2 regions of the Roseburia sp. TF10-5 genome follow, and region 2 is predicted to be linked to the other one. Evidence: predicted binding sites of a transcription regulator. Region 2 holds the regulator's gene; the other holds the start of a gene.

Region 1 (15,782 bases), on a different contig from region 2:
ATCCGATATTGACGGTATTATGGATTACCTGGCAGAAGCCAATCACAACATTCTGGTAGGTTTCAATGAAGAAAACCGCCTGAAAGTCCAGGCGGTTCAGGGAAAACCTTTCCATATTGAAAAATTCTATGCGTTATTGCGCCGCCGCGTCTAAAACATACAGGCTTTGCTTCCGATTTCATAATCCAGATTTTCATAGGCTTCCCTTACCACGGGAAGCCTTTCTTTTTCTTCCGGCGGTAATTCATGTTCAGAAAGTATCTTTATATTCTCCTCAATCTGTGCAATATCATAGGTATCAAATCCATACTTTAACCTTTTCCAGCACAGCCGGCGCTGCTCTCCATCCATCATGGGAAACTTTTCCTGCCGAAGTATGTGACCGCTTTCCTGTGAATCTTTTGTCTCCTGTTTTATTTCTTTCACCGTCCCCTGCAGCTGCTCTAAGAAGATATGCAGATTCCGGTTTATAAAGGCACGATTTTCGGTCTTTGCCGCCATCTCCATAATTTCTGCCTGCTGGGCAATCTCCTCTTTTCCAATCTGGCGGCTGATCCCTTTGATTCCATGAACTTTTGTCTGAAACATATGCAGATCCCTCTGGACATATTCCGGAAGTTTCGGAAGTAAACTCTCCACCTCTTTCCAATAAGATTCCAGCGTACGGATATCCGCAGCGTTCCTCTGTCCTGTGGCTTTCGCCTTCTTTGACTCATCGACCGGATTCGGAAGTTCCCTGTATCTGACCGGAATTCCGGTTTCTAAAACCTGCCTCATCCGCTGCAGCCGGATCGGTTTCGGCATAAAATCGGTAAATCCATGCCGGATGGAACGGCTTCTGACTTCATCAGAAATATCCGCCGTCATAAGAACAAGCGGTGCATGACTGTATCTTTGTATCTGATCCGCCGTCTCAAATCCGGACATTCCCGGCATCATCTGATCCAGAATGATCATCTGGTATTCCCGTTCTTTTACCATCTGTACAGCTTCTTCTCCTGACACCGCCAGATCCAGTATAAACTTCCATGGAGCCGCAAGTTCCTGAAAAATCACCCTGTTTGCTTCCATATCATCCACCAGAAGGACACGTGCCCGCGGATAAATCCAGTTCGGCTGTATTTCTTCAACCTGCGGATCATTCTGTTCTTTTAATATTTCCCGTCCGATGTTTCCCGGCTCTGATATCTCAGTCGGAACCTGTTTCTGATAAAACCCAAAAGATACGCGTGTCCCTTTTCCCGGATCACTCTCTGCTCTTACCCAGCCATGCATCATTTCTACGAGCTGTCTGACAATTGACAGACCCAGGCCAAAGCCCTCTACCCCCATATCCTCGGAAAACGAGACATATTCCGCAAATACCTGTGCAAGTTTTTCCTTTGTCATTCCCACACCGGTATCTTCCACACAGCCGTCAAACCATACCTGTCCTTCTTCCATCTTACAGTGGAGAGACAGCGTGATCGTTCCCTGTTCCGTAAACTTGCAGGCATTCGATAAAATATTCTGAAAAATCTGTGCCACACGTAAATAGTCCCCACTTACCTGCTCTGGAAACCGGTCCAGAAACTTCACGGTAAATACAATATCTTTTTCCCGGATATTTAACAGACAAAAACGGGCCTGTTCCTCGATCATCTCATAAAAATTGTATGTTTTGTCTTTGAGCGTCAACATTCCTGCTTCCAGCTTCGAATATGCAAGGATCGTATCCACCTGTTCAAGCAGATTATTTCCCGCGACACGGATATATTCAAGAATGTTTTTGCTCTCATCCGGAAGATTCTGCCTTTTTAAAATATCCGAACCTCCGATAATCGCATGCAGCGGACTGCGCAGATCATGACTGACCGCTGCCAGAAAACGGCTTTTTAAAAACGACTGTTCTTCCGCTTTCTTTTTCAGATCCTCCATCAGAACCGTTTCCTTCTTTTGCTGTGTGATGTCGAGCAGAGTAAGAATATATCCTCTCACCACATTTTCACTGCAGACCGGATGCAGCTGACACCTGCAATAACTTTCTTTCCACTGAACCACATAATCCTGATCCGGGTCTTTACTCCAACGCATCATTTTGGTATAAAAAGGGTACTCCTGCGGATCGTCCGTCAGTTCCCCCACAATTTCCGGAAACCATCGTCTGGCACTGGCATTGGCATCCCGGTAACGCATTCTGTTGTCAAACAAAAACGTAGGGATATCACTGATATTATAAAAGTTTTCCCGGATAATGTTCGTCACATTGGATAATCTTCCCGTCATCATCAGATAAAAGACAATCAGACAGGAAATTTCAAAAGCTCCCGGCACCAGAAATTCTTCCGCTTTCGGCGTAACTGCGCGAAACAACATTGCAACTCCCGGAAGTGCCATGCCAAGATACAACATATCATTTACATGTCCCTCCCAGACAGAAACCTCGCTTTTCACTCTCACATAAGTAGCCAGCCCCAGAAGAATTCCCGTATAACAAAGCAGCGCAATCCGAAACGCATCCTGATACGTCTCGCGCTGCGCAGCACGTATAATCAACATGGAATTAAACAGCACCAGACTGCAGAACAAAATCACTTCCGTCCTGAGTTTCAGCTGGAATTTCATAAAATCACCCACATAATGAATCATAAGATACAGCATGTGAATGGCCAGTAAATCTGTCAGTATACGAAGTGTCTTTGCCTCTCCCGTAACATAATAGGTAATGCGATAAAAACTGTTCAATGCAATCAGCCCTAAAACCAACGGCAGCAGCCGGTGTTCCCTTGCGTGAAACCCGCTGCTGACATAACTTTGTAATACAAACAGTGTAAAAAAAAGACAGATCAGATGGAAAACCAGTCCCATATCCGTTTTACCTCCAACCACTAAATATCCGCTCTACTTCGGATTTGATATAAATGGCTTTATATGGCCGCACAATATATCCTGCCGCATGCAGTCTCCGACAGGTCATTACCGTATGCGCATCACACATGGCCGTGACAAACAGAACCGGTATCCTGCCCCCTGTGAGCTTGTTTGCTCTCATGGTAGTCTCGATTCCGTTCATTTCCGGCATATCAACATCCATAATGATCAGATCCGGAAACTCATTGTGTTCCAGATAATGCAATGCCTGTTTTCCGCATTTACAGAGAATGACGGTATACTCATCCTCGAGAATTCCACGCATGGCATCCAGATTAGTCTTCATATCATCTACGATCATGATTTTTTTTCTGGCAGTTTCCTGAACCATCTTCTTTCTTCCCGGCTCTTCCGAATCCGGAGAAACCGTATCAAGATATTCCGGTGGAAGAATCGTAACATTTAAGTTTTTATTTTCCATCAGATCCAGTTTGGTTCCATCCGGCATATTCAGAACCGGTCGCAGATTATGCGGTCCTTTGTTTTCATAGATCAGTCCCTTACGTCCGTCCGACAGGTTTACCTCCGTCCCTCTCGGAAACAGTGGGACACGTTCCATAAACACTTCCACAACGTTTTTGTCAAACATGATGCCACAGGCTCCCATGAGATATTCTACTGCCTCATAAGGAGAATATGGTTTCTTATACGGACGTCTTGATGTCAGCGCATCATACACATCCGCCACATGTACAATTCTTACGGAGAGTGACTGTTCATCTCCCATCAGCCCCTGTGGGTATCCGCTTCCATCTACATTTTCATGATGAAGAAGTACCGTCTGCTTGATATGCGCCGAAATATTCCATCGCTTCAAAAGCAGCTGGTACGAACGGGTCGAATGGGTCTTCATCAACTGGTATTCATCCGGTGTCAGCCTGCCCGGTTTGTTTAGTATTTCCTTTGGAATGGCAAGTTTTCCAAGATCATGCAAAAGAGCCGCTGTAACCAGATAATTCAGATCGCGTTCACTCATTCCCATCCCCATACCGATCACGCAGCAGAGCACCGCAACATTCACCGAATGCGCATATGTGTAATCATCGTATGAGCGCAGATCTGTCATATCCAGACACACATTTTTTCTGGACAAAAGATTCTCCACAATCTGTTGTGCAATCTCGGCACAACGGTCAATATCATTCTCCTGCACACATTTAAACCCTTCCTGGCGCAGTTTTTCCGGTATTGTTGCTTCGATGTAAATATCTTTCGACTGTTCATCCTCGATATAGACACCGCTAAATCCGTATTCATTTAGTTTATTGATATAGGAAGCCGTCAGTTCACAGCCGCTTCCCACCATGGTACGTCCCATGGAATCATATAAATCATACGCAAGACACATTCCCGGTCTGGCATCTTCAATGGAAACAAAACGCATAAAGCCTCCAATTATAACTACAACTTAAATCATAACCAGATAAATTGCTGCAAGTGAAATTACAATCTGAATGATAGCAAAACGAAATACCACCTGGGCATTGGACCACCCACCCTTTTTTCTTACATGGTCGTGGATCGGTGTGATGGTATTCTTTAGAATATGTATCTTTAAAAACCGAAGCAGTGAAACCTTTACCAGACCAAGACCACCGTCTGCGATAAGTACCGCAGCAACCAGCAGGTACATAAACGGACTGTGCATCTTCAATACCGCAATGGCAATAAAAATACCCATTGCACGTGATCCGGCATCTCCCATAAGAAGCTTGCTCGGTGTTGCGTTATACCACAGATATCCCAGCAGACATACCGCAAACAGTAAAATACAGTAATTGAAAGAATCATTGACTTTTAAAATATTGTCAAGAACAAACACACTCATCAACGTGATAATGGTCAGTGTTCCCGACAATCCATCCACACCATCCGAACAGTTGGTAACATTGATGGAAACCCACACCAGAATAACGGTCAGAATGGCAAATACAACCGGTGGAATCACGATGGTCGTTCCCGTAATGGCAATGGTGATCTCACTGGAATTGTAATGCAGATAGGAAATGGCTACAACGACTGCCACCGCCAGATCCAGAATTCCCTTTAAATACTCTCCCCATGGTTTTTCTGCGGCATCATCAAAGAATCCGGTGAACATTTCGATGACGATCAGCACCAGATAAATGATAATTTCCTTATTCATTTTGCCAAACAACAATGCGGAAACAACAAAAGTCAACACAAAAATAATACCCGCACCTCTTGGTTTTCCTGCGGAAAGAGCTCCATCATGTGCATACTGTCTTCCCATGTCCTTCGGCAGATATCCGTTTAATTTTGCAATTGCAATACAGGTCACTGCAAAAGCAAATAAAACACCGATAAAAGCAACCAGTGCGTGTTCATATGTTCCTAATAAGTATATCATTTTCTCCTCCTTCGGGCTTTCACCCGATTTAATTATATTAGGAGACTGGAAAAAAGTAAAGTTTTTGCTTGCATTTTTATCGAATTGTGTTATTATATACTCACACGCGTCAAAGCGTTAAAGTGTAAAAGATTCAAAGAACCACAAGGAGGAAACAAAAATGGCTCAAAAAGGAGACTTAATGACAGCACGTTCCGATATTCGTGTATTGGACGCAACCATTCGTGACGGAGGACTCGTAAACAACTTTATGTTCTCCGATGACTTTATCAACGCACTCTACCGCACCAATGTAAAGGCCGGCGTTGACTATATGGAGTTTGGTTATAAAGCTTCCAAGGAGCTGTTTGACGTAAATAAATTCGGCAAGTGGAAGTTCTGTGATGAGGAATCCATCCGTGAGATCGTTGGTGACAACAACTCCGATATGAAGATTTCCGTCATGGCAGATGTCGGACGCTGCGATTACAAAAAAGATATCATTGACAAAAAAGACAGTGTAATTGACATGGTTCGTGTGGCAACTTACGTGCACCAGATGCCTGCTGCAATCGAAATGATTGAAGATGCCAAGGCAAAGGGCTACGAGGTAACCTGTAATATCATGGCAATCTCCAATGCCAAAGAATCCGATATTGACCAGGCACTTGAAATGGTCGGTCAAAGCAGCGCCGATGGCATTTATATCGTGGACAGTTACGGTGCTCTTTACCCGGAACAGATCCGTGCGATTGCAGATAAATACACCGAACTTGGAGAAAAATACGGCAAATACATCGGTATGCATGCACACAATAACCAGCAGCTTGCCTTTGCCAACACGATCGAAGCACTCTCCCACGGTGTCAGTCTTTTAGATGCTACCATGATGTCCATGGGACGGGGTGCCGGAAACTGTGCCATGGAACTGCTTCTGAGTTTTCTGAAAAATCCAAAATACAATGTATTCCCGGTACTCCGGTTCTTAGAAGACTATATGCTGCCGCTCAAAGAAACCGGTGCCGTATGGGGATATGATATTCCGTATCTGCTGACCGGACGTCTGAACCAGCATCCATCTGCTGCCATTGATTTTTGCAAGGACAACCGCAAGGATTACGCAGATTTCTATACCGATCTGTTAGACAAATAAAGCATAATACAAAACAGGCATCCGGGGTTCGCCAGATGCCTGTTTTATCTCTGTTATAAACGTTTAAATCTGTCTGCAAAGTGCATCCACTTTCGCAATTTCTTCCATCATACACATTTCTTTCAGATCCTGTGCATTTCCTTCGGAATGTTCCACTTCCTTTGAGAAAATACGCGCTACGTCAATACGGTCAGACATTGTGAATTTGCCACCGTTTCTGTAAAAACGTGCCGCATCCATATCTCTTACCACAAGGGTTGCCATCACAATCATTTTGGCATAGGATAAAATATCATAATCATATATCGAATTCATCAGATAACGATACACAAAATAAACCAGAAGATGTTCATAGCCAAGTTCCGAATAATCCGATGATCGCATATATTCTGTCAGAAATGCCTCATAGGTATCTTCTTGATACAGCTTTTCAAATTCTTCCTTGGTGTGAACCCATTCATCATCCAGCTCTTCCATATCGGCAAAAACCGCAAAACGTTCCTCGAAATCTTCATAAGAAAGTGCACGAACCGGCTTCTCTTTTCCCTCAATATTTTTCTGCTCCCACTCCCGAAGTTCATGACCGGCATCTTCGTATCTCCAGTCTGCCAGTACCGACATATCCTCTTTTGCCTGTGCATAATTGATCACGGTCTGTACACGGTCACACCACGCCAGAAACTCTCTCATGCGCTCCGGAATATTATGGGTACGATTCTGCAGAATATTCACCGACTCCTGCTGCACCCATTCCATGAACGCAACATATGCCGGGTCGTCCTCACCGTCATCGCAATTTCCGGGCAGCTCTATATCCACCAGCTTTTCCGGTTCTGTCCGCTCAAACAGAATCCGTCCGACTTCCTCGCAGGAAAGACTCAGTGCTTTCTGCTCCACATCTCCGTAAATCAGGGAAAAACGCGGATATTCTGTACACACTTCACACAGAGCCTCTTCCCCAAGTGCTGTATAAAGATCACAGAGATTATGGTCATTGAGCATGGCACAGCGTTTCTTCCCTTTCAGCTTAAAACGGTATCCACCGCCATCATCATCCGGATCGGCCTCATACATACTTTCTTTGAGTCTTTTGCCGAATTTACCTTCCACACTGTTGTAATATGCATAGGAATCCTCATCAATGTCAATTTCCCAGCCTGCACAGCAACTGTCCTTGCAGCGGGATGCAATGCAGGAAAATTTCTCATAATATTCCGGAACCCGTAAAATCACGATGCCTGCCTCTCTTTCTCTTCTTTTTCTGCCATGTACTCTTTCTCCATAGTTTCCCAGTCCGGATCCTGTGTGCCTTTAAAGTGATTATAGGCTATATAGCCAATGCACCAGATCAATCCTGCCATCGTTGTTGAAAAAAGTATTTTGACAACACATACCGCAAGCAGTGTGACATTCAGGTCCCCTGCCAGAAAAGAAACTGCCAGAGTATGAAGCGGAAGCACAAGCATCTTCCACAACCCATAATATGCTGCTGCAATCACACCGATTGTATAACAGACAAATCCCAACAATGCATTAATATGCTTTTTCATATGTATCCATCCTCGTTTTCCTAACTATTCCATCAACTTAACTATTTTGCCACTTTCCATGGTTTTTTTCAAGTCAAGAATGCGCTGATTGACCGATCCCCGGAACTTGAGCGTAATATCCTTCTGTTCCTCAATAAATGGACCGTCCACCAGTACATCGATCAGGGAAAGCAGGTCATCCGTGTCTTTCGTATGTTTTCTGCCTCCCAAAATCAGGTCTTTATCATATATATATCCGGTAAATGCCCAGACATTCTTATCCGGATACAAACTTTTTACTTTTTTCATAAAAGGAAGAAGAGCCTCCTGATTTTCTTCCTCAAACGGCTCTCCTCCCAACAGGGTCATTCCCTCTATATACTCCGGTTTCAGTGAATCAAGCACCTTTTGCTGTACCTGCTCATCGAAACATTCTCCATAGGTAAAATCCCATGTCTGTGGCTGAAAACAGCCCTTACATGCATTGCGGCATCCGGATACAAACAGTACCGTCCGACAGCCGAGACCGTTTGCGATGTCACAATACTTAATTCCAGCATAATTCATAATTTACTCTTTCTTTTTATTCAGGAAACGGATGCAGCCTGCTGCTGCCAGTAAAAAAACAATTACTGCTGCTCCAAATACCATCCGCAGATCAACCGCACCTGTCTTTGGTGTTGCATCTGTCCGGTTTCCGTTTTTTGATGTATTTCCACTGTTATTCTTTTTGTTCGATGAAGTCTTATGTGTATTCCCACTGCTGCTCTTGGAATCCTGCATATCGTCTGTATCATCGTACGAATCGGTATCGTCCGTATCGTCCGTATCGTCTGTATCATCTGTATCATCTGTATACTCTGTGTCATCCTGACTGTCCGACTGACTCTGGGAAGTGCTCTGGGACTGTGACTGGCTCTGTGTCTGTCCTGCAGAAGCATCCACAACCGTTGTAACCGTAACCGGATTGTAACTTGCATCCGTCACTTCACGCACTGTCAGGGTAACCGGCATCGTTGTATATGCATTTTTCGCCTTAAAGGTAACCGTGGCAATGGTTTCATTCTGGGAATAAGTCTTATTTAAAATTGCCGAAAGATTAAGTGCCTGCTGATTATTTTCCGTAACCGGGGAAACCAGCTCAATATTTCCCGAATCCGAAGAAATCGTATTTGCCCATGTGGTTCCTACATATTCCAGATCAGAATCGTCATATGCCAGTCTTGCTGCAAATGTCGAAAGTCCCGGATTATTGCTTCCGACCAGACGTACCGTTACCGTATCCCCGGCTTTTGCATCATTGGTTGTTCCAACCGTCAGATTCATCTGGCTGTTCGCTGCCATAACCGGCTGCGGAACGGCTGCAAAAAGCAACGCCAGCGCACATCCCATCATCAGTATCGTTTTCATCATCCCTAATTTTTTCATCTTCTGCCCTATATCCTTTTTGCTATGACTACGAGTCTCCCATTGTTTACCGTGTATTCACAGGTAGAGAGCATAATTGTGGTATCTCCATAGATAAGATGCTCCCCTGTATCATACACACGGTTCTCTTCCACAAAATCCAGCAGATTCTGAAACTCTTTCCGGTTTTTATAATTCCGAAACCAGTAATAACGGAATCCGGATTCGTCTTTTTCCTTTACATGTGTCTTTACCACCGCAACAATCTGATATTGTCCAGTTTCATAAATCGTATCAAAAGTAATCACCGGATGCTTTTTGTAAAATTTCTTATCCAGATAGGCATCCAGATCTCCAAACTGGCTTCCATCACTTACGTTGTGCCCAAAGATCACAATATTCTGATCCATCGGATCAATGCTGGCATCTGCGGAAACAAACGGGTTTCCCTTATTATCATCTTTTCCTTCAAAATTGTGTTTCAGATAATATTCCCCGCCTGTATGATCCTGCATCACCGGATAATCGATTGGTGTCCCGTCAACTTTGATCCATCCAACCAGATCCGGATACATACTATATAATATATCATATTGGTCTAAGATTGCAAGCTGGTCCGTCTTTTCTGTCTCACGATTTTTCATTTGCTGCTTTTCTTTGCGGATATATTCCAAAACCGCTTCCTTTTTTGCCTCTTTGATCTGAAAATAATTCAATGCAAGTAACAGAACAACCGCCATGGCCAGGAAAGAAAAGGCGATGCGTCTGCATACCTTTTCCACCATCGGCCGATGGCGGTTTCTGCCACTCGGCCCGATGGGTTTTTCTTTCTCTTCCCGGGGTTGTGGATCTTCTACCTCATGGTGTTCATACAAATGGGCATATTGTTTCCGTTTGTTTTCTTCCATGTTTTATAAATGTAATACTCTTTCTTTGATTTCCTGTGTACGTCCCTGATTCCAGAACTGTGTTCCGATATACCCGCACGTACGACGTGCAACACTCATCTTATCCTGATCACGGTTTCCGCAGTTCGGACACTCCCAGACGAGTTTTCCGCTGTCCTTTTCCTCAACAATTTTGATCTCACCGTCATAGCCACATTCCATACAGTAATCACTCTTCGTGTTGAGCTCCGCGTACATAATATTATCGTAAATGTATTTCATGACGGCAATCACGGCATCAATATTATCCTGCATATTTGGTACTTCCACATAGCTGATTGCACCACCCGGAGACAGCTTCTGGAACTGTGACTCAAACTTCAGTTTATCAAAAGCATTGATATTTTCCGTCACATGCACATGATAACTGTTCGTAATATAATTTTTATCTGTTACGCCCTCTATGATACCAAAACGCTTCTGCAGACACTTTGCAAATTTATAGGTGGTGGATTCCAGCGGCGTACCGTACAGACTGAAATCCATATTTTCCTTTTCTTTCCACTCTGCACAGGCATCATTCAGACGCTGCATGACACGCAGTGCAAATGGTGTTCCGGTCTCCGGCTCCGTATGGGAAACACCTGTCATATAACGGGTACACTCGCACAATCCCGCATATCCCAAAGAGATGGTGGAATAACCGCCAAATAAAAGTTTGTCGATCGTCTCTCCCTTTTTCAGACGGGCAAGCGCTCCGTTCTGCCACAGAATCGGAGCCACATCACTCGGTGTGCCAAGAAGTCTCTTATGTCTGCACATCAGTGCCCGGTAGCACAGTTTTAGACGCTCATCGAGAATCTTCCAGAATTTTTTCTCATCTTTTCCGGAAGAACATGCCACATCCACCAGATTGATCGTCACAACTCCCTGGTTAAAACGTCCGTAATATTTCGGTTTTCCGGTTTCCGGGTCAATATACGGAGTAAGAAAACTGCGGCATCCCATACATGGATAGCAGTGTCCTTCCCCGTTCTTGTCCACTTTCAGTTCTTTCATCTTCTTTTCGGAAATATAATCCGGAACCATGCGCTTTGCCGTACACTGTGCAGCCAGGCGTGTCAGATAAAAATACTTGGAAGCCTCATGGATATTATCTTCTTCGAGTACATAAATCAGTTTCGGGAAAGCCGGGGTAATAAATACTCCTTTTTCGTTCTTTACTCCCTTGATTCTCTGATGCAGCATCTCCTCAATGATCGCTGCCAGGTCATCTCTGGTCTGTCCCTCCGGCACTTCGTCGAGATACATAAACACCGTGATAAACGGAGCCTGACCGTTTGTGGTCATAAGCGTGATCACCTGATACTGGATCATCTGCACACCACGGTTGATCTCTTCTCTTACACGCATCTCTGCTACTTTATTGATTTTCTCCTCATCCAGATCCAGCCCGATCTTTTCAAACTCTGTCCGGACCTGTATCCGGAATTTTTCACGGCTCACCTGTACGAACGGTGCCAGATGGGACAGTGAAATACTCTGTCCTCCATACTGCGAACTTGCAATCTGCGCAATCGCCTGTGTTGCTATATTGCAGGCCGTGGAAAAACTTCTCGGACGGTCAATTCCGGTCTCGCTGATTACAGTACCATTCTGCAGCATGTCCTCTAAGTTCACCAGACAGCAGTTATGCATGTGCTGCGCAAAATAATCTGCATCATGGAAATGAATCAGTCCTTTTTCATGTGCTTCCACAATATCTTCCGGCAACAGGAATCTCTTCGTGATATCCTTGCTGACTTCTCCCGCCATATAATCTCTCTGTACACTGTTTACAGTAGGATTTTTATTGGAATTTTCCTGTTTTACTTCCTCATTGTTACACTCTAAGAGAGACAGAATCTGTTCATCAGTAGAATTGGATTTACGCACAAGCGCTCTCTTATAACGGTATGTAATATAATTACGGGCAACCGTAAATGCATGCTGGTTCATCAGCTGGTTCTCTACCATATCCTGGATTTCCTCCACGCTGGCAGATCGTTTCATGTTTTCACATGCCACTTCCACATTATCGGCAATCTCCTGAATCTGCTCATCGCTGAGTTTTTCATAATCGATTACCGATGCATTCGCTTTCTGTACAGCCGCAACGATCTTATTCGAATCAAAAAATACCTCAACTCCGCTTCTCTTAATAATTTTCATGTTCCATCTTCCTCTCAAAGTCTATCTTTATAAACGATTGTTTACACAAAATATAAGATATAGAGATTACTCCCTATATCTTGTATATTTTCATTAACAAATACAAGACTACACTACATCTTGTGTTATTGTCAACCCACATTTCTACATCATGTGGAGGCTTACTCCATGGAAATGTAGACGTATCTAGGCGTTTATGCAATATGTGAAAAAATTCCGCGCCATTTTTGTAATAATTTTTACAGTCTGCTGTCCGTGCGCAGCACATCAATGAATTTGCCGGCTTCTGCCCATGCCTTCTTTGATTCTGGAATATTCAGATATGCCATCTGGAACACATGAAACATCCCTTCATAAACAGACAGGCGCACTTTTACCCCCTGCTCCCTTGCCTTTGCCGCTACCGAAACCGAATCACTCAGAAGCATCTCAATCGATCCAACCTGTATGAGCATTGGCGGAAATCCCCGGAAATCCCCAAACAGCGGAGAAATATACGGGTCCATCCGGTCATGTTCCCCCGGATAATCATTCTGGTAAATCAGACTCTCCTTCGTATTTCCAAACAGTGGATCTTTCTCATAATTGGTCTCATAAGACTCCCCGCTGGCCGTCAGATCCGTCCACGGAGACATGGCTATGATTCCTCCCGGTACCGGCATATTATGATCCCGCAGATACATACAGAGTGCCATCGCCAGTCCACCGCCTGCCGAATCTCCGGCAAGGATAATCTGTTCTCCATAATATCCCTTGGAAAGCAGCCAGCGGTATGATGCCAATGCATCTTCAAGTGCCGCCGGATATGGATTCTCCGGAGCCACACGATAATCCGGAGTAAGCACATTGCATCCATGGCTCAGCTCGTTATATAATCCTGCAAACACATAATACGCATTGCGCACAGCTCCCGTATAACCACCGCCGTGTAACTGCAGAATCACGTAATCCGTGTTTGGATTTTCCTTTAACGACAAAAGTTTCATCGTAAAATGATCCATATTGATTCCTGTCAGGTTAAACATTGCCGGTGGAATCCATGGCGGCTCTATCATCCGCTTGCGCAGCTCTCCGCTCTTTATTTTTTTTCCGATTTTCAAATCATTGGTAAAATGTGACAGCATTTCTGCCACCACACGTCCTTTTACACTCGCTTCGCTTTCTATCATATATGAAATCTCCGTTTCAGTTCGGTTCGTGCACGCTGATCACCAAGAATCAGTGTTCCAAGGAATAAAAATACCGATACCCCGAGGGACCCCCATGCCAGATATGGAAAATGAATGATTCTCATCTGCAGCAATACCACCGGCACAATGCTCAGCAATATCGTCAGCAGTTCCGACATCATATAACTCTGCCAGTTTCTCCGGTTTATCAGAATCAGGATAAACAACGCCAGATCAATGGCAATGATTCCCCCCGGAAGCACATAGTCTAACGACCAGCGCCGGTATCCGGTCAGATAATCAATTCCAAGAAGCATTACAATGGCAAGAAGTACCAGACAGACGGTTTTGGCCAGATATCCGGATTTTCCCAGAATTGCCATGCGAAGCACCACATTTCCATATAAAAGAATGATACCAATTACAAGGCTCCATGCCACTTCCCTGTCCACCTGGAAATTGATGGCAATCAGCAGACACTCCGCCACAATGGAGATAAACAGTACCAGATTCTCCACAAACCGGAATTTACGCGCCGTTGCAATGGCATCCGGATACCGGCTCTCTCCCGGTATCCCGTCCGACTCCAGCACATGTTTACAGAGCGGACAGCGGTCCGTATCGTCCAATATGACAACATTACATTTTTTGCATTTATTCATAATATACTCCGTTCGTCTCAATCTCCACATCCACACCATCCGCCGCAATCTTGCGGAAAAATGCCTTCTGTACCAGAGCCTCGGAAAAGATGGAACTGAATGTAAATACCAGCGTATCCTGGTAAGAACAGATCGTTCCTTTCAGATACTGCCCTTTTGACATGGCTATAAAAGCCGAAAAACCTTCTATATAGGGCTGGTAAATATCTTTGATCTTGATATTACCGATGTTTGTGATCGTTGTCGTATTTGCCACTGCGGATTTTTCATATACGATACGCATGGCAATATTTTTCAAAAATAACGGCACCGGACGCATAAGCAGGTTCCTCTGATTGGATACACTGTAAGAAAACAGATCCTCTAAATGTTCCTTATTGATCTGGGAGTGCAGGCTGCTTTGTATGCATGCAAGTACTTCCTCAAACGTGTAGGACTCTTTCTGTGGACGGAATTCTGCAGATACCATAACAAAAAAGTTTTTTGTCGTATCCGAATCAAAATACGGCCGCAGATTGACCGGCACTGCGATTCGGATCGGTTTTCCTCCCGGCATCCCGTGTAACAGTTCTTTATACACACTCCATACAAAGACTGCAATAAAATATTCATTCAAAGATGCATGATAGCCATGTGCTACCTTTTTCAGCTGTGAGACCGGCATCCGCCCATGCATGACACCAAATTCTCCGGCCGGAAGTTTATCTTCTTTGATCAGATATGCTTTTTCTTTATTAAATCCGCTTGGCTTGCTGCTGCGGTAATTGCGGACAAAGCTGTCCTCCCTGCTGAGAGAGGTATCTCCGCTCAGTTTATTTCCTTCTTTTTCTGCCAGTTCCGGATGCACCAGACGCAGATACTGATACGTCAGCTCCCGGAGGAAATTAATGCCTCCCATGCCATCGGTCAGTACATGAAACACTTCCAGATTGATTCTTGACTTATAATAGGTCACACGGAACAGATAATTGCGGTTTTTGTTCTGCCGGATAAACCGGCATGGAAACATCGCCTCTTCCGTGACTTTCGGTGCCTTTTTTCCGTTCTCTTCAAAATAATACCAGAATACGCCTGTGCGCATCCGAAGATTAAACCCATCGAATTTCGGCAGAATCATGTCCAGCGCCTGCTGCAGAAATTCCACCTGAACCTCTTCTTTTAAGGTCACACTGATCCGGTACACGTTTGTCATACTCTCCCCCGCAATGGACGGGAAAAGATGTGCTGTATTATCAAGCTTATCCCAGCGCACCTGACGCGGAATCGTCTTGGTTTTTTTCTTGTCTTTCATTGATTAATTACTTCCTTGGTTATTTCAAAAACATGCCGAATCCTGCCACACTGAGCACCATCATAATAATTCCTGCCAGCAGAACCCCGAGCATGACGGCGATAATTGTCGATTTAAAATCCATGTCCAGAATACTAGCCGCCAGTGTTCCTGTCCATGCACCGGTTCCCGGAAGCGGAATTCCTACAAACAGGAGCAGTGCGATAAACAGCC
Region 2 (15,782 bases):
ACATGGGAGATCCGTGTCTGTCCGGTATTGCACGCAGATCCTGCGGAAGCACAGATTCCGTCTTCTTCGAGAAGCACCAGAAGGGATGTCGCATCAATCCCCTCAAAACTGAAATTCACATTTCCCGGCAGGCGCTTATGCGGATGCCCATTTAACCTTCCCTGCGGAATCTCCCGTAATACCCGCTCCACAAAATAATTACGCAGCCGCACAAGCCGCGGACGCACGACCTGCATCTCTTCCACTGCAATTTCAAGTGCCTTTGCCATCCCCACAATTCCTGCCACATTCTCGGTTCCTGCCCGTCTGCCGTTTTCCTGACTGCCTCCGTGAATATACGACGGCAGATCCCGGTCTTTTCTCACAAACAAAAAGCCAACCCCTTTCGGACCGTGGAATTTATGTGCACTTGCACTCAGATAATCCACCGGAAGCTGGTTCATGGAAAGCGGAATCTGCCCGATGGCCTGCACCGCATCGGTGTGAAATAATGTTCCCGTCCCCCGCAGCATGGATGCAACCGCATCCAGCGGTTCGATCGTTCCAATCTCGTTATTTCCCGTCATAACGGAAACCAACGTGGTATCTTCCCGCAATACCTCCCGCAACTGTGCCAGATCAATCACTCCGTATGCATCGACATCCAGATAAGTCAGTTCATATCCCAGTTTCTCCAGATATTCACATGAGCGCAGCACCGCATGATGTTCGATTTTGCTTGTGATCACATGTTTCCCTTTTTCCTTTTTCTCCGCCGCCACATTTTTGATTACCCAGTTATCCGATTCGCTCCCCCCGGATGTAAAAAAAATCTCCTCCGGCTTTGCCTTAATCAGCATGGCAATCTGTTCTCTTGCCCCTTCTAATGCCTCCCGTGTGCGGCGCCCCATTTCGTAAGATGTGGAGGCGTTTCCATATTCTTCCATGAGATACGGCTCCATAGCCTTGCGCACCTGCGGAAGCATTTCGGTTGTGGCCGCATGATCCATATAGATTTTACAGCTCATATTCTGCACCATCCCCTCATACAATAGTTATCAAGTTTACCATTTGGAGTTCCCATTGAACATTTCCCGATTGCTAAAAAATCCTCTAATTACCGGCACCCTTCTGATGACGGCTTCCGGTATTGCCAGCCGTATCATCGGCTTCTTCTATAGGATATTCCTGGCACAGACAATTGGTGCAGAAGCGCTCGGAATCTATCAGCTGATTGCACCCGTTTTTGCAATGTGTTTCGCCCTGACTGCCTCCTCCATCCAGACATCCATTTCCAAATTTGTCGGCGATGCCTGCGGCAAAAACGCAGGAACATCGCAGGGAGAAATAACTGCACGCGGATATCTGCTGCTCGGTCTGGTCATCTCCTGCACAGCCTCTGTAATCGTCGGTATTTTTCTTTACACACAGGCAGACTGGATCGCCCTGCATTTTCTCGGAGAGCTCCGCTGCGCTCCCCTCCTTTCGCTCCTTAGCTTTTCCATGCTTCCCTGCTGCATCCACGCCTGTATCAACGGTTATTACTATGGAAAAAAGCGGGCAGGAATTCCTTCGTTCTGTCAGCTGGTGGAACAGCTTGCACGCGTGGGAAGTGTATGGCTGATCTATCAGTACACGCTGGAAAAAGGCATGGAGCTGACGGCGTTCCACGCGGTTGCCGGTCTTGTGGCCGGGGAATGTTCCGGTCTTATCACCAGTCTGATTGCCATGTCTTTGGAAAAACGGCTTCCCGGACACTCCTACCACACCCTTTCCGGTCAGTGGAAAACGATGGGCAAACTGTTTGCTTCCATGGCGGTTCCACTTACCATCAACCGGGTGACGACAGCTCTTTTCAACAGCCTGGAGAATCTTCTGATCCCGCAAAAACTTCAGGCATTTGGTTACAGTGCTTCGGATGCCCTGAGTATTTTTGGTATCCTGACCGGTATGACCATGTCCATCATTCTGTTTCCCAGTGTACTGACCAATTCCTTTTCCGTCCTTTTACTTCCAGCTGTCTCGGAAGCCCACAGTGCACACAACCACGCACAGATTGCGCGAACGATAAAAAAAGCAATCCTGTACGGACTGCTTCTTGGCTTTGTTTTTACGATTCTGTTTCTGGTTTTCGGTGACCGGATGGGCGAAGTTCTGTTTCACAATACGCTGGCCGGCAATTTTATCTGCCAGCTCTCCTGGCTTTGTCCCCTGCTGTATGTCACCAGTCTGCTGAACAGTATTCTGCACGGACTCGGCAATGCCCGGCAGGTTTTATTTGTCACACTGCTGGCATGCATGATCAGGATCTGCATGATCCTGTTTCTCGTCCCACAGTACGGCATTGATGCATATCTGTGGGGGATGCTGCTGTCCTATGTATTTGCTGCGATTGCAGACATTCTTTTGCTTATTCCTTATTCCCGTGCCGGATGATTCCACACTTTTTGATCCCCCTCGGACAGAAAAACGCCAGAATCGGCGTTTCTATTCTGTCCACGTTCATCTCTTCCATGTAATGTAATATAATAAAATTTAGGTCTGTTTTCCTATTGAATCTGTGTTTTTTCCATGCTATATTCTTGTTACACATTTCGAATATGCAGTCTTGTTACTTTACACTGCATTCAGCCGGATGATTCATCCGTTTTCCCATGTGTATGAAACAATAAAATATTGGAGAGGTTTATTATTGTTTTTATGATCAGATATTGAAAGCCGGGGGCTTCCATGTTACAATCCTGATAGAAGAACATTCGCTATATGACGCGTTTTCCTCTCCACCACTACGAAGGAGAAGAAAATGTATAGGAGCAAAAAGTTCGAAGACCTTACCATCAGTGATGATTTTATGTTTGGCATTGTTATGCGCGATCCAAAAAACTGCAAGCCGTTTCTGGAAACTATACTGAATGTTAAGATTTCACGCATTGATTATCCGGAAGACCAGAAAACGATCAATCTGTCCCTTGATGCGAAGAGCATCCGGCTGGATGTGTATGTTGAGGACGATTCTAATACAGTTTACAACATTGAAATGCAGAACGGTCATCATGAAAATCTTCCGAAACGCACCCGCTATTATCAGGGGATAATCGATTTAAACCTGCTCGACAAGGGTATGGATTACACACAGTTGAAACAGAGTTTTGTAATTTTTGTCTGCACGTTTGATCCATTCCATATTGGCAGACATGTGTATACTTTCGAAAACCGCTGTGTGGAAGATCCGGATCTTTCGCTTAACGATGGTACACAGAAGATCATTTTAAATACGAAGGGAATTTTTGATGATGTACGACCGGAACTGAAACGGCTGCTTAATTTTATTGATGGCAGACAACCGGAAGATTCTTTCACGCAGGATCTCTCCGAGGCAGTGGAGGCTGCCAAGCGCAATAAGAAATGGAGGCATGACTACATGACTTTGCAGATGGCTTATGATGAAAAATACCACGAGGGGTTGGTCAATGGTATTCAGCAAGGACGCGAAAATGGTATTGTTGAAGAAAAAGAAGACACAGCGCGCCGAATGCTTTCCTCAGGTAAATATTCAAATACCGAAATTTCTGAAATCACCGGACTTCCCATGGAACAGATTCAGACTTTGAAAAAATCACTGTAACACAAAACTCCCCAATCTATCAGATTTACTGATAGATTGGGGAGTTTTCTTTATCAGGACTTTTCTATTATAAGGTGCGATTATACACGGGACAGATACTCACCTGTTCTGGTATCAATCTTGATCTTGTCTCCCTGCTCTACGAACAGAGGAACGTTTACGTTTGCACCTGTCTCAACAGTAGCAGGCTTGGTAGCACCTGTAGCGGTATCTCCCTTGAATCCCGGCTCTGTCTCTGTAATCTCAAGCTCTACGAAAAGAGGTGGCTCTACTGCAAATACATTGCCCTTGTGAGAACAGATCTTAACCATCTCGTTCTCCTTAACAAACTTCAGTGCATCACCGACACTGTCCTTTGTCAGATCAATCTGGTCATAAGTCTCTACATCCATGAAATGATAGAAATCATCATCAGAATACAGATACTGCATGTCCTTACGATCAATATGAGCAGTCGGACACTTCTCTGTCGGACGGAATGTCTTTTCTACTACACCACCACTGACGATATTTTTTAATTTTGTTCTAACGAATGCTGCACCCTTACCTGGCTTTACATGCTGAAATTCGATAATCTGATAAATGTTACCTTCAAGTTCGATGGTAACACCATTTCTGAAATCTCCTGCTGAAATCATTCGATCTTCCTCCTTAAATTACGAGTATAAAGTCTCTCGACTTACAATTTTACTATAAAATGGAATACTTTTCAAGTATTTTATTTGTTCCGTTTTTCGATGTCTGCAAACATAGCCACGCGTGTCGCATGACGTCCACCAAGAAATTCCGCATTCAGATAAGCCTTCACAATATCCTTTGCCAGCTCCACTCCGACAATTCTTGCACCAAACGCGATGATATTTGCATCGTTGTGCTCTTTTACCAGATGTGCCGTCGTCACATCTGAACATACGGCTGCACGCACACCGTTTACTTTATTGGCTGCAATAGAGATTCCGACACCTGTTCCGCAAATTAACACGGCACAGTCTACTTCTTTGTCAGCCACCGCACGTCCTACTTTTTCTCCAATCTCCGGATAATTACAGCTTTCTGCTGTATCAACTCCGTAGTTTACCACTTCATGTCCCATGCTCTCAATAAATTCTTTGATCTGCATCTTCAGTTCTACTGCTGCATGGTCATTTCCTATTCCGACTTTCATCACAATTCTCCTTTTTATTTTTCGCAATCGCCTGTTTTGCACTTCTATTATCTTACTGCTTCAACGTACTTTCGTCAAATAAAAAACCGCTAATTGTGTACGGTCACGCAAAGAAAATTTTTCTAATATTGTGCTGATATAGTTCCGTACAGTTCCTTCGCTCAAAAATAATTCCTCTGCGATCTCGCGGTTACTCTTTCCCATTCCTACCAGAGCAATGATTTCCTGTTCCTTTTCTCCGATATCATACTGACTATAATCGAATTCATTTTTCGGCTGCATAAGCACCGGAAGTTTACTTACAATCTCGCCGCCAAAGACGCTCTGCCCCTGCTGCACCGCAAACAGCGCCGGAAGGATTCCTTCAAAATCCTGCTTTAAAATATAACCTTTTGCTCCCAGATCCAATGCCTTTATAATATAGGCATCATCCGAAAAGGTGGTCAGAAACAGAATTTTTGCCTGTGGATCACTCTGTAAAATCTCCTCTGCGGCGTCAAGCCCACTCACCGGCTTCATCTGGATATCCATCAGAAGAACATCCGGGTGCTCCTTTCGATAGAGTGCTGCTGCATCGGTTCCATCGGTTCCGGTTGCCACCACGGTAACGCGTGCATCCGCTTCGAGGATTGTCTTTAACGACAATGCAACAAGCTGGTCATCATCTACAATTACAACTTTCATATCTTCTCCTTTTTTCGCAATCTCCTAATGTTTCGGCACAGAAAGTAAAATCCGAAAACCACTCTCCGCAAAAAAGTGAATTGTGCCGCCAAGTGCCTGCACACGGTCTTTCATATTGGCAAGCCCAATCCCGCCCTCTCCCTGTCCGGTTTCGTCCGGAAGACTGGCACTGCTTCCATTATCTTCAACCGACATCTGGTAAAAGCCCGGATGTTCACACACAAAGACGGTAACCTTGTCGGCATCGCTATGGCGCACGACATTGACAAAAGCTTCCTTTGCGATTGCAAGAAAGCAGTATTTGACACTCCGCGGCACCTCCTGTGTCATATCATAATGCAAATCAATGGCACAATTTTTTTCAAACTCCCTGCAGATGTCGAGCAGCGCCTGTCTTAGATCCAGCGATTCATTGTGCAGATCATGTACACTCTCGCGGATGCTGTTCATCGCCTCCCCCAGCGTATCATTGATCTGCAGCAGCTGCCCATGCAACGGTTCTTCCTGGTGAATCGTCTGCAGGGCTCCCATCTGCAAAATTGCACGGGAAAGCATATGTCCCACATTGTCGTGGATTTCCCGCGCAATGCGGTTTCGCTCCTGCAGTGTAGCAAGATGAATCTCATAATCCTGTTTTTCCATCAGTTCCTGCTGTCGTTTCTGCATCACAAGACGCAGTTCGGTGGAACTATCCTTTAAATGAATATAGGCCTCTTTCTGGTGCAGGTGCCGCCGCATACGGTATGCTCCGCCTCCGGCAAGTACAAGCAAAAATACAAGCCATTCCAGTTGCGGCTCCACACTGTTTTTTCCATGAACCAGTGCAAATACCGCAAGCAGCACGATGCCCGCCGTACCGATATAAAAAAAACGCATATGCTCCAAAAAAAGCCACACACAGTCATAACAGACCAGCGGCAGAAAACACAAAAGCCCCGGCAAAAAACAGCAGCCTACCGTCAGTATGGCAGAAAGCACCAGCCGGACTCTGCCACTTTCCACATAATTGGAAACCGCGACATATATCAGCACAAGCAAAGCTGCAAGCACCGGGCGTACCCATCCTTTTGTTTCCGCCAGAAGGAGTAGTCCTGCCACATATAAGATCCCCTGATCGATCAAACGTTCCATTTTTCTTTTCCTCTTTTTCTTCCATCGTATCTAGTATAAAGAACTTTGTGACAAATGTCATCTCCTTTTCCTGACATCCTGCACTTTCGTTTTCCTGGCGTATCCGCTATGCTAAAATCACAAAAACACAAGGGAGGAAACCTATGGAAACGGTTGTAAAAATCGAAAATCTGGTCAAGCGCTACAAAGAACTGCTCGCACTTGACCACTTAAACTTAACCATACAAAAAGGAGAAATCTTCGGACTTTTAGGACCAAACGGCTCCGGTAAAACCACTACCATCAACTGCCTGCTCTCTCTTTTGTCCTACGACAAGGGTACCATCGAAATTTTTGGTCAGCCCATGCGCCCGGACAACTATGATGTAAAACGACAGATCGGTGTTGTGATGCAAAATGTAGCAGTGTTTGATGAACTGACCGTCAGGGAAAATATTGATTGCTTCTGCAGCCTGTATATCACCGATGCCAAAACCCGCAAACGCTGCGTAGATGACGCCATTGCATTTGTCGGGCTCGAAGACTTCACCGGATTTTATCCCAAAAAACTCTCTGGTGGACTGCTGCGTCGTCTAAACATCGCCTGCGGTATCGCCCACAAACCCAGACTCATCATCCTCGATGAGCCTACTGTAGCGGTCGACCCGCAGAGCCGCAATAAAATTCTGGAGGGAATCGTGGAACTAAACCGCGCCGGTGCAACGGTCATCTACACCTCCCACTACATGGAAGAAGTCGAACAGATCTGTACCCGGATTGCAATCATGGATAAAGGCAAAAATATCGCACTCGGTACAAAGGAAGAACTGATCAAACTCATCAAAAAAAGTGAAATTATCACGGTGGAACTGCTTGATCTGCCCCAAGAAGACCTCTCCCACATCCGCACCCTGCCACATGTATATCAGGCCGACTATAAGGATCACATCCTTACGGTACTGTGTGACGGTGGCAAACATAATCTCGTGCGGCTTCTCGGTTACTTACAGGAAAAAGACCGCTCGATCGATCATGTCTACTCGCAGCTTCCGACACTAAACGATGTCTTTTTAGAGATTACCGGTAAAGCGCTACGGGATTAGGAGGTAAATCATGCGATCAGTTTTTAAATATTCTCTTTTGCGGCTGATGCGAAACAAAGCCAATCTGTTCTGGATTTTAATTTTTCCGATTGTGCTCGGCTGCCTGTTTAAAGTTGCTTTTTCCAATATCACGGAAAGCGAGAGCTTCCACACGATTCCTGTGGCACTCGTATCCGACGAAAGCATAAACGCGAAAGCCTTTTGTACCATGGCAGATGCCCTCTCCTCGGAGGACGACAACGCAATGCTTGCAGTCACTTACTGTAAGGATAAAAAGGCTCAAAAGCTTCTCAAAGAAAAAAAGGTGGATGGCATTTTTTATGCAAAAGATACGGTAACACTCCGTGTCAACGCAGATGCTTCGGATTCTTCCATCAATCAGAGTATTTTACAGGTTTTACTGACACAGTTTTATGTCAACCGGGATCTATTGTTAAAAACCATGCAGGAACATCCCCAAAATTTAGAGGCTCTGACCGCTTCTTTATATGAAACCATAAGTCCACGCAAAGAAGTCTCCCTTACACGCGCAGACACAGATACCTACGATCAGTATTTTTACAACCTGATCGCCATGGCATGCCTGTATACCGCACTCGGCGGAATCCGGCTTGCCATTGAAAATGCTGCAAACCTCACCGCCCTTGCAGCAAGAAAAACGGTTTCTTCCACGAAAAAATTTACGGCAATTGCCGGGGAACTTGCCGCCTGTATTCTGTTTGAATCGGTTTTAAACATTCTGGCTTTTTTATTTATTGTAAAAATACTGGGTATCCATATGGCGCAGCGACCGCTTCTTAGTCTGCTCACAATTATCATCAGCACTGCCTGCAGCATCTCCTTTGGCATGCTTTTAGGATGCATCGGGCCGAAATCCGAGGGTGGAAAAACCACACTCATGTTTGGCATTGTGATGCCCTGCTGTTTTTTAAGTGGACTGATGATGGGAACCATGCGCATGGTTGTGGAAAAGCACCTTCCGTTTATCAACCGGATCAATCCTGCCGCACTGATTTCCGATTGTTTTTACACACTGAATAACTATGACAACCTGCAGCGTTTTGCCACTAATCTTCTCACTCTGTCTGTTATGGCGGTACTCTTTTTTGGCATTTCCTGTCTGGTCACAAGGAGGAAAACTTATGCAAGTCTGTAAGGCCTTTGCCCGTGTAGCAAAAAAACATCTACCCAATACCTTTATTTACTTTATCGTTTTTGTGGTCCTGCTTATCGTGATGAGTGCAAACGCCTCCTCAACAAGTGGAAAACAGTTTCAGGTATCTGCGGTCAACCTGTGTATCTTTGACAACGATAACTCCGAAGCAAGCCAGGCATTAACAGCCTATCTGTCTTCGCTTCACCATATCGTATCCCTTCCATCCGCAGACCGGGATACTCTGCAGGATAACATGTACTATTACCAGATCGACTATGTACTTACGATCCCTGCAGGTTTTGAAGAAAAAATAACCTCACAAACCACCCGTGGTCTTTTAAAAACAAGCAAACGCAAAGACAGTTGCAGCGGCTACTTTGTAGACCAGCAGATTGACAATTATGTGCATGCGCTTTTACTGTATGTAAAAAGCGGTGTTCCGGTTTCGGATGCTATCACCTATACACAAAATTCGCTTGATGATGTGCCGGAAGTAACATCCGTATCCTTTAGCAATACAACAAAAAGCAAAAATTCCCGTATGTACTACTTCTTCCAATATTTTCCGTATATCATTCTGATGATGCTTTTAGAGGGGCTTTCCCCGGTTCTGATGGCATTTTGCAAACCACTTATGAAGACACGGATCTCCTGCGGTGCGCTGCCACAGTCGCGCGTCAGTCTACAGCTTGGGCTTGGCTGTCTAATCTATGTATTTTTATGGTGGATTGGATTTCTTGGAATTGCAGCAGTCATATATGGACCCTCACAGCTTTTCTCGCAAAGTGGCTGTCTGTGTATCCTAAACAGTGCCGTCTTTCTTTTGATTGCAACGGCAATCGCCCTGCTCCTGGGTGCGTTTCCAATGGATTATAATAGGATCAATATGATTGCCAATATTCTCGGACTTGGTATGAGTTTCCTGTGTGGAATTTTTGTACCACAGGCATTTTTAGGAAATACCGTGCTGGCAATCGGACGTTTTCTGCCTGCCTACTGGTATGTGCGGATCACGAACATGTTCGGATGGTATGCAAATGATGTATTTTCAGCCTCAACCTACTGGATGTGTATCGGAATCCAGCTTCTATTCTTTGTGGCACTTTTTGCAGTCTACCTATGTGTGAACCGGCAGAAAAGCCGTCAAAAAGCCTAATAAAAATGCCCGGACCATATATTTACGGTCCGGGCAGATTTTATTTTCTTGCCGATGGATACTTTGGTTTTACGATTTTACAGTGCAGACGATAGAAAAGCAGTACAATCGCTTCTAACCGACGCTTTAACACAATCTGAATCTCCTCTTTGGGATGGATCGGTTTTACAAGAATTGTCCGGATTCCTGCCAAATTTGCCCCACACACATCCGTAAAAATCTGATCTCCCACAAAAATAGTATTTGATGTGTCCGTGCCCAGTACCTCCATTGCCTTGCGATACCCTGCCGGTTTGGGTTTCCCTGCCTTGTAAATATAATTGACGTGCACTGCATCGTTGAACATTTTCACCCGTGGCTCCTTGTTATTCGACAGGAGCATGCAATGAAACCCAAGTTCCTTTAAATGGGTAAACAAAGAAATCGCCCGCTCATCCGCAGGCGCTCCATGTGGTACGAGGGTGTTATCAATATCAAATATAATTCCCCGGTATCCTTCTTTATATAATTGATCAAAATCTATGCTGTAAGTGGAATCCAGATATTCATCCGGATATAGAAATGCGCACATAGGTCTCTCCTTTGTGTGTTATGTACTAAAGGGAAAAATTCTCTCCGGAACGCAAAGCAGAAATCCCGGTATCCAACGGGATCTTCTTCACTCCGGTATCCTGCGTTCCCACAAAATACTGATACTGCTGCAACACCTGATCCTTTTCCATATCGGAAATTGCTTTCTGCATATCCAGACCTGCCAGATCACTGTCTGCACCCTTCAGTTCATACGTTTCATCCGGCTGGTACTCCTTTGCATAATCAAATGCATTGTACGTCTGCGGACGCTTCGTCTGTGTCTGTCCCTGCGGCTGACTGCCACCGAAAAGTTCCTCATCCCCAGAGGCATTCTGCACTGCCGCAATCTGTTGGCTTCTAAGCGCAACAGCCTTTATGGAATTGTACTCATAAAAGCCCTCATACGGGCGCATTCCTGAAATATTCATAAGCACCTCTGGTTACAAATTCATCCGAGCATTTTTTTCAGCTCATTCATAAATGTGTTTACATCTTTGAATTCACGGTATACCGATGCGAAACGCACGTAGGCAACCGGATCCAAATTCTTTAACTTATCCATGAGAATTTCACCGATCAAAGCACTCGGTATCTCTTTTTCTTCACGGTTAAAAATCTCGATTTCTACATCATCCACAAGCTTTGAGATCTGTTCTGCAGAAATTGGCCGCTTGTGACATGCAAGCAATACGCCTTTTTCGATTTTTGTCCGGTTGTACTGCTCACGATTGTTATCTTTTTTTATAATGATCAGGGGAATGGTTTCCACCTTTTCATAGGTTGTAAAACGCTTTCCGCAATCATCGCAAAGTCTTCTTCTGCGAATCGAATTATTGTCATCCGCAGGACGCGAATCAATCACTCTTGTATTTTCACTGCTGCAATACGGACATTTCATAGGATTTCTCCTCCTGCATCCAATCCCAATCCGGAAATATATGACTATTTCTATAATACACAATTTCCCTGTTTTCTGTCAATCTGCAAATTTTTATCCTTTTATCCGGTGTTTCATTTCTTTTTCATCAAACTCTACGAGTATTATATCGGGTCCTATCCGGATAACTTTAGCCCATGGAATAAAAAATTCGCTGTCCCTGCAAAAACAGCCCAGATATTTTCCCGGTCCGGGAACGATCAGTGCCAGAATTCTCCCACATTCCTTGTCAATGTCCAGATCCCGGACGCTGCCAAGGCAGCGGCAGTCTTTTACATTGACTACTTCTTTTTCACATAAATCAGAAAAACGCACAGAACACTCCTGCTTTTCTTTCTTGGAATATTCTATGCGTCTTAGCTGTATTTTATGTTTATGCACGCTGCTTCATTTCAGAGATTGCCGCCTTTAGCTGTGCACGGTCTGGAAGCCCTTCATTATCTCCTCTGTGCTGCACCTGCAATGCCCCGATGGCATTTATTACAACAAGCCTGACTCCGCGCACTACCACATTATAATATATAAGCTGTGCCACTTCTGCGGCACAGCTTATAAAAAGGGAAGATTTAAGTTTTATTCTTTTACGCCACCAAGCGTAAGTCCTGTTACGAAATACTTCTGTAAGAATGGATAAATACAGATGATCGGCAGAATCGTAATAATCGTTGCAGCTGCACGAACCGATGTCGGTGTAACCGTTCCCGCTGCATTCTTCATTGCCTCGACACTACTGCTCGTATTTGTTACGGATGACAGTAGTTTCATCAACTCATACTGTAATGTTGTCAGTTTGCCGTTCATACGGTTATATAACATTGCATCAAACCATGAATTCCACTGACCAACTGCAACAAACAATGCAACAGTTGCATATACCGGCTTACAGAGCGGTGAATAGATTTTCAGGAAAATCGTCGTATACCCAGCACCGTCGAGCTGTGCCGACTCCTCTAAGCTGTCCGGGATACCGTTCATATAAGTACGGATAACCAGCATGTTAAACGCACTGACCATTCCAGGGATAACATATACCCAGAAGCTGTTGGTAAGTCCCAGTCCCTTGTACAACAGGAATGTCGGGATCAGACCTCCGTTTACATACATGGTGATAACCCAGAATAAAGAGAGCTGCTTTTTAAACATAAATCTTTTTCTGCTGACGATAAATGCTAGGATTGCATTGGAGATCAGCGCAAGAACTGTTCCGATCACAGTTCTTGCAACCGTAACATAAGCACCTGTGATCAGGTTGTCTTTCTGAAGTACCGTAATGTAGTTCTTCCATGTAAATTTTCTCGGTAACAGATAGATACCTCCACGAAGGGAATCCGTACCGTCATTTAATGATATTGCTAATGTATTTAACACAGGATACAGTGTAATGATTACAAACAGGATCATAATGATCGTATTGACAATCGGAAAAATCTGCACCTTTTTTTTCGCTTTTTTTGCTGCCATTGTATAACCTCCTTAGAACAATTGTTCTTCACCATTACGCTTTGCAATCTGGTTTGCAATCACGATCAGAATAATACTTACGAAACTCTTGAAGATACCGGCTGCAGTTCCGATTGCGAAATCGCCCTGACTGATTCCCCATTTTAATACGTAAATATCAATTGTCTGTGATACTTTCTGAACCAGACCGTTTCCTAACAAATACTGAACTTCAAAACCGGCGTTCAGTACATTACCTACATTCATCAGAAGAAGAATGATAATGGTTGGTTTAATACCCGGAAGTGTAACATGCTTGATTTTTGCCCATCTGCCTGCACCGTCGATAGCTGCAGCTTCGTAAAGTGACGGGTCGATCGAAGTAATTGCTGCCAAATAAATAATTGCATTCCATCCTGTTTCTTTCCAGACATTGGCAAATGCAACGATTGGCCAGAAATAACCCGGATGAGCAAAGAAATTGATCGGCTGTGAAATAATATGGAAGTTAAGTAATAATTCGTTCACAATTCCGCCACCGGATAACATATCGTGTAAGATACCGGTTACAATGATCCATGAAAGGAAATGCGGAAGATAGGAAATTGTCTGAACGACTTTTTTACCGCCTTTGGATTTAATTTCATTTAATAAAATTGCAAAAACAATTGCTGTAATAAATGTTACCACCAGATTGATAACACCCATTGCCAACGTATTTCTGATTACCCGGATAAAAGTCATATCCGAGAATAATGTCCGGAATTTATCCAATCCTACAAATTTCGAATGAAAGATACCAAGTCTCGGTTTATAGTTTTGAAACGCCATAGTCCAGCCTGCAAGTGGGAGGTAATAGAAAACCACGCCATACACTACCATGATTGCCGCCCAGAACAATAATACTTTCTGTCTTTTAATCTCTTTCCAGGTAATTTTCGTCTTCGGTTCTTTCACTTTCTGTTTTGATTTTGTTCTCTCTATAGACATGACCTCACTCCTTTTTTAAACGGGCAGATGGAGTTTTCACAACATCTGCCCATCTAAAACCTCATTCTCTATGTATTATTCGTATTTTGCTGCGTCTTTCATCCGCTTATCAAGCTCTGCCTGCAACTCGCTAAGGAAAGCGTCCGGATTGCATGCATTGTATGCATCCATATAAGTTTTCCATGCACTGTCAAAGTCTTTTGCCATTACAACCTGCGGAAGCTGCTCATGCTTAACTTCGCCAATCTTGGTCCATGCCATTCCACCCTCTGTGTCTGTTGTAAAGTTGTTTGAGAATGACCACATCGGATACCATGGACCAGGTGCCTCGTTTGTTCCAAGCATCTCAACGTATGTTTCAACACCATATGCCTTGAATGCTTTCTTGACATCATCATTTAATCCGTCAAAGAATTCTTTTGCCTGTCCACTCGGCTTTGTTGCATTCAGACCGTCATCACAGGTTCCGTCATACTGTGGAAAATAGGAATAAGAACATGCGTGAGATGCCTTATAATCCGTCTCTGCAGCCTTTGCTCTCTGCTCCTTGGTTCTATAGAAAAGTCCATCGTCGCCAACCTGATAATCTTCACCTTCAACGCCCCAGAAACGAAGGTTGTGAATTTCCTCTGAAAGAAGATCATCTACAAACTGTAAAGCTGCTTCCACATCATCACAATCCTTTGTGATTGCAAGTCCATCACCGGAATTTAAAACTCCGCCGGAGTTGTGCCACTGGTTCTTACGTCCATCAATCGTTACAGGTACCGGAATGTAATCGCATCCCTGTGCATCCAGTCCTGCAGACTTAATTGCATCACCTGCTGAGTAGGCGAAATCCCACCACTGGTCGATCATACCAAGTACACGTCCGGAAGAAAGCTTTGCAATGTACTCATCATAAGTCTGTGTGAATGACTCAGGATCAACAATACCCTTCTGATATTCCTCGTTCAACTTCTTGAAGTACTTTACAGCAGTATCAGATGTATTATAATCCATTACCTTTAATGTATCCGGATCAACCATACATGAACCATCATTTGGATAACCATCTAAGAACTGTGGAGCATTCTCAAGACAGAAATATCTCCAATCCTCGCAAAGGATGGTATATGGAATATTCTCCGTTCCATCTTCCATGGTAGGATTTGCTGCATTATAATCTTCAATCAGCTTGAAATAATCATCCATCGTCTTGATTTCCGGATAATTAGCCCACTCAAGAACTCTTGCCTGAATCCAGAATGCCTCATCGTTATGCGTACAGGTTTTCTCTTCTCCCTTAATATTGGAGAACTGTGGAATCCAGTAAATATGTCCGTCGTCCTGACGAAGCTGATCCCATTCCTGTTCGGTGAAGTAGTTCTTGATATTCGGATATTTGTCAATGTAATCATCTAATGCTACCAATGCACCTGCATCATATAACTGCGGCATACCATTTCCACCACAGATGAAATCCGGATATTCATCACCGGCTACCAGCGTTCCGATTGCTTCTTCTGCCGTCTGGCCTGTCAGCCATGTCTCTTTTACCTTTACGCCGGTCTTCTCAGCGATGATCTGCTGAACTTCGTTATCATCGTTGATCTCGGATCCCGGAACAGCAAAGAAAGCTGTAAACTCTTTAATATCTCCATCATTTGCTGCTTTTCCACCCTGTGTGGAAGAATTGCTGCCGCCTTTATTTCCGCAACCGGCGAACATGGTTGCTGCCATCGCTACTACAAGCAAGGCACTTAGCATTCTTTTTCTTTTCATAGAATGTACCTCCTTCTTTATATTAACTATTTTACTTTTTTTACCATTTCAAACAATCCGACGAATTATAGTCAAAAACAGGGTAAACTATAGTTCATTC

Evidence for each region. The regulator NrdR, encoded in region 2, represses ribonucleotide reductase genes. The targets are predictions, from matches to a motif close to CACAANATNTTGTG.
Region 1: the regulator NrdR is predicted to act here: its motif matches at 12,559-12,572, upstream of nrdD (anaerobic ribonucleoside-triphosphate reductase).

What each region holds. Positions count from the first base shown of each region.
Region 1 covers NZ_QTYW01000007.1:25,541-41,322, forward strand. The annotation lists gene DXD06_RS08600 (DUF6709 family protein) at 1-154, shown strand, start outside; gene DXD06_RS08605 (ATP-binding response regulator) at 151-2,847, opposite strand; gene DXD06_RS08610 (HD domain-containing phosphohydrolase) at 2,855-4,294, opposite strand; gene DXD06_RS08615 (phospho-N-acetylmuramoyl-pentapeptide-transferase) at 4,319-5,281, opposite strand; gene DXD06_RS08620 (aldolase catalytic domain-containing protein) at 5,442-6,413, shown strand; gene fliB (flagellin lysine-N-methylase) at 6,477-7,646, opposite strand; gene DXD06_RS08630 (hypothetical protein) at 7,643-7,963, opposite strand; gene nrdG (anaerobic ribonucleoside-triphosphate reductase activating protein) at 7,988-8,509, opposite strand; gene DXD06_RS08640 (cohesin domain-containing protein) at 8,513-9,370, opposite strand; gene DXD06_RS08645 (class B sortase) at 9,379-10,257, opposite strand; gene nrdD (anaerobic ribonucleoside-triphosphate reductase) at 10,261-12,447, opposite strand; gene DXD06_RS08655 (alpha/beta hydrolase) at 12,687-13,616, opposite strand; gene DXD06_RS08660 (DUF6320 domain-containing protein) at 13,613-14,278, opposite strand; gene DXD06_RS08665 (hypothetical protein) at 14,271-15,569, opposite strand; gene DXD06_RS08670 (COG2426 family protein) at 15,589-15,782, opposite strand, start outside.
Region 2 covers NZ_QTYW01000015.1:34,575-50,356, forward strand. The annotation lists gene DXD06_RS12655 (cysteine desulfurase family protein) at 1-1,007, opposite strand, end outside; gene DXD06_RS12660 (polysaccharide biosynthesis protein) at 1,063-2,415, shown strand; gene DXD06_RS12665 (Rpn family recombination-promoting nuclease/putative transposase) at 2,783-3,604, shown strand; gene efp (elongation factor P) at 3,685-4,242, opposite strand; gene rpiB (ribose 5-phosphate isomerase B) at 4,323-4,769, opposite strand; gene DXD06_RS12680 (response regulator transcription factor) at 4,830-5,453, opposite strand; gene DXD06_RS12685 (sensor histidine kinase) at 5,478-6,584, opposite strand; gene DXD06_RS12690 (ABC transporter ATP-binding protein) at 6,728-7,666, shown strand; gene DXD06_RS12695 (ABC transporter permease) at 7,677-8,822, shown strand; gene DXD06_RS12700 (ABC transporter permease) at 8,809-9,978, shown strand; gene DXD06_RS12705 (YqeG family HAD IIIA-type phosphatase) at 10,019-10,549, opposite strand; gene DXD06_RS12710 (hypothetical protein) at 10,575-10,979, opposite strand; gene nrdR (transcriptional regulator NrdR) at 11,000-11,449, opposite strand; gene DXD06_RS12720 (YlmC/YmxH family sporulation protein) at 11,543-11,803, opposite strand; gene DXD06_RS17290 (hypothetical protein) at 11,862-12,023, opposite strand; gene DXD06_RS12730 (carbohydrate ABC transporter permease) at 12,062-12,949, opposite strand; gene DXD06_RS12735 (ABC transporter permease) at 12,962-13,918, opposite strand; gene DXD06_RS12740 (extracellular solute-binding protein) at 13,994-15,682, opposite strand.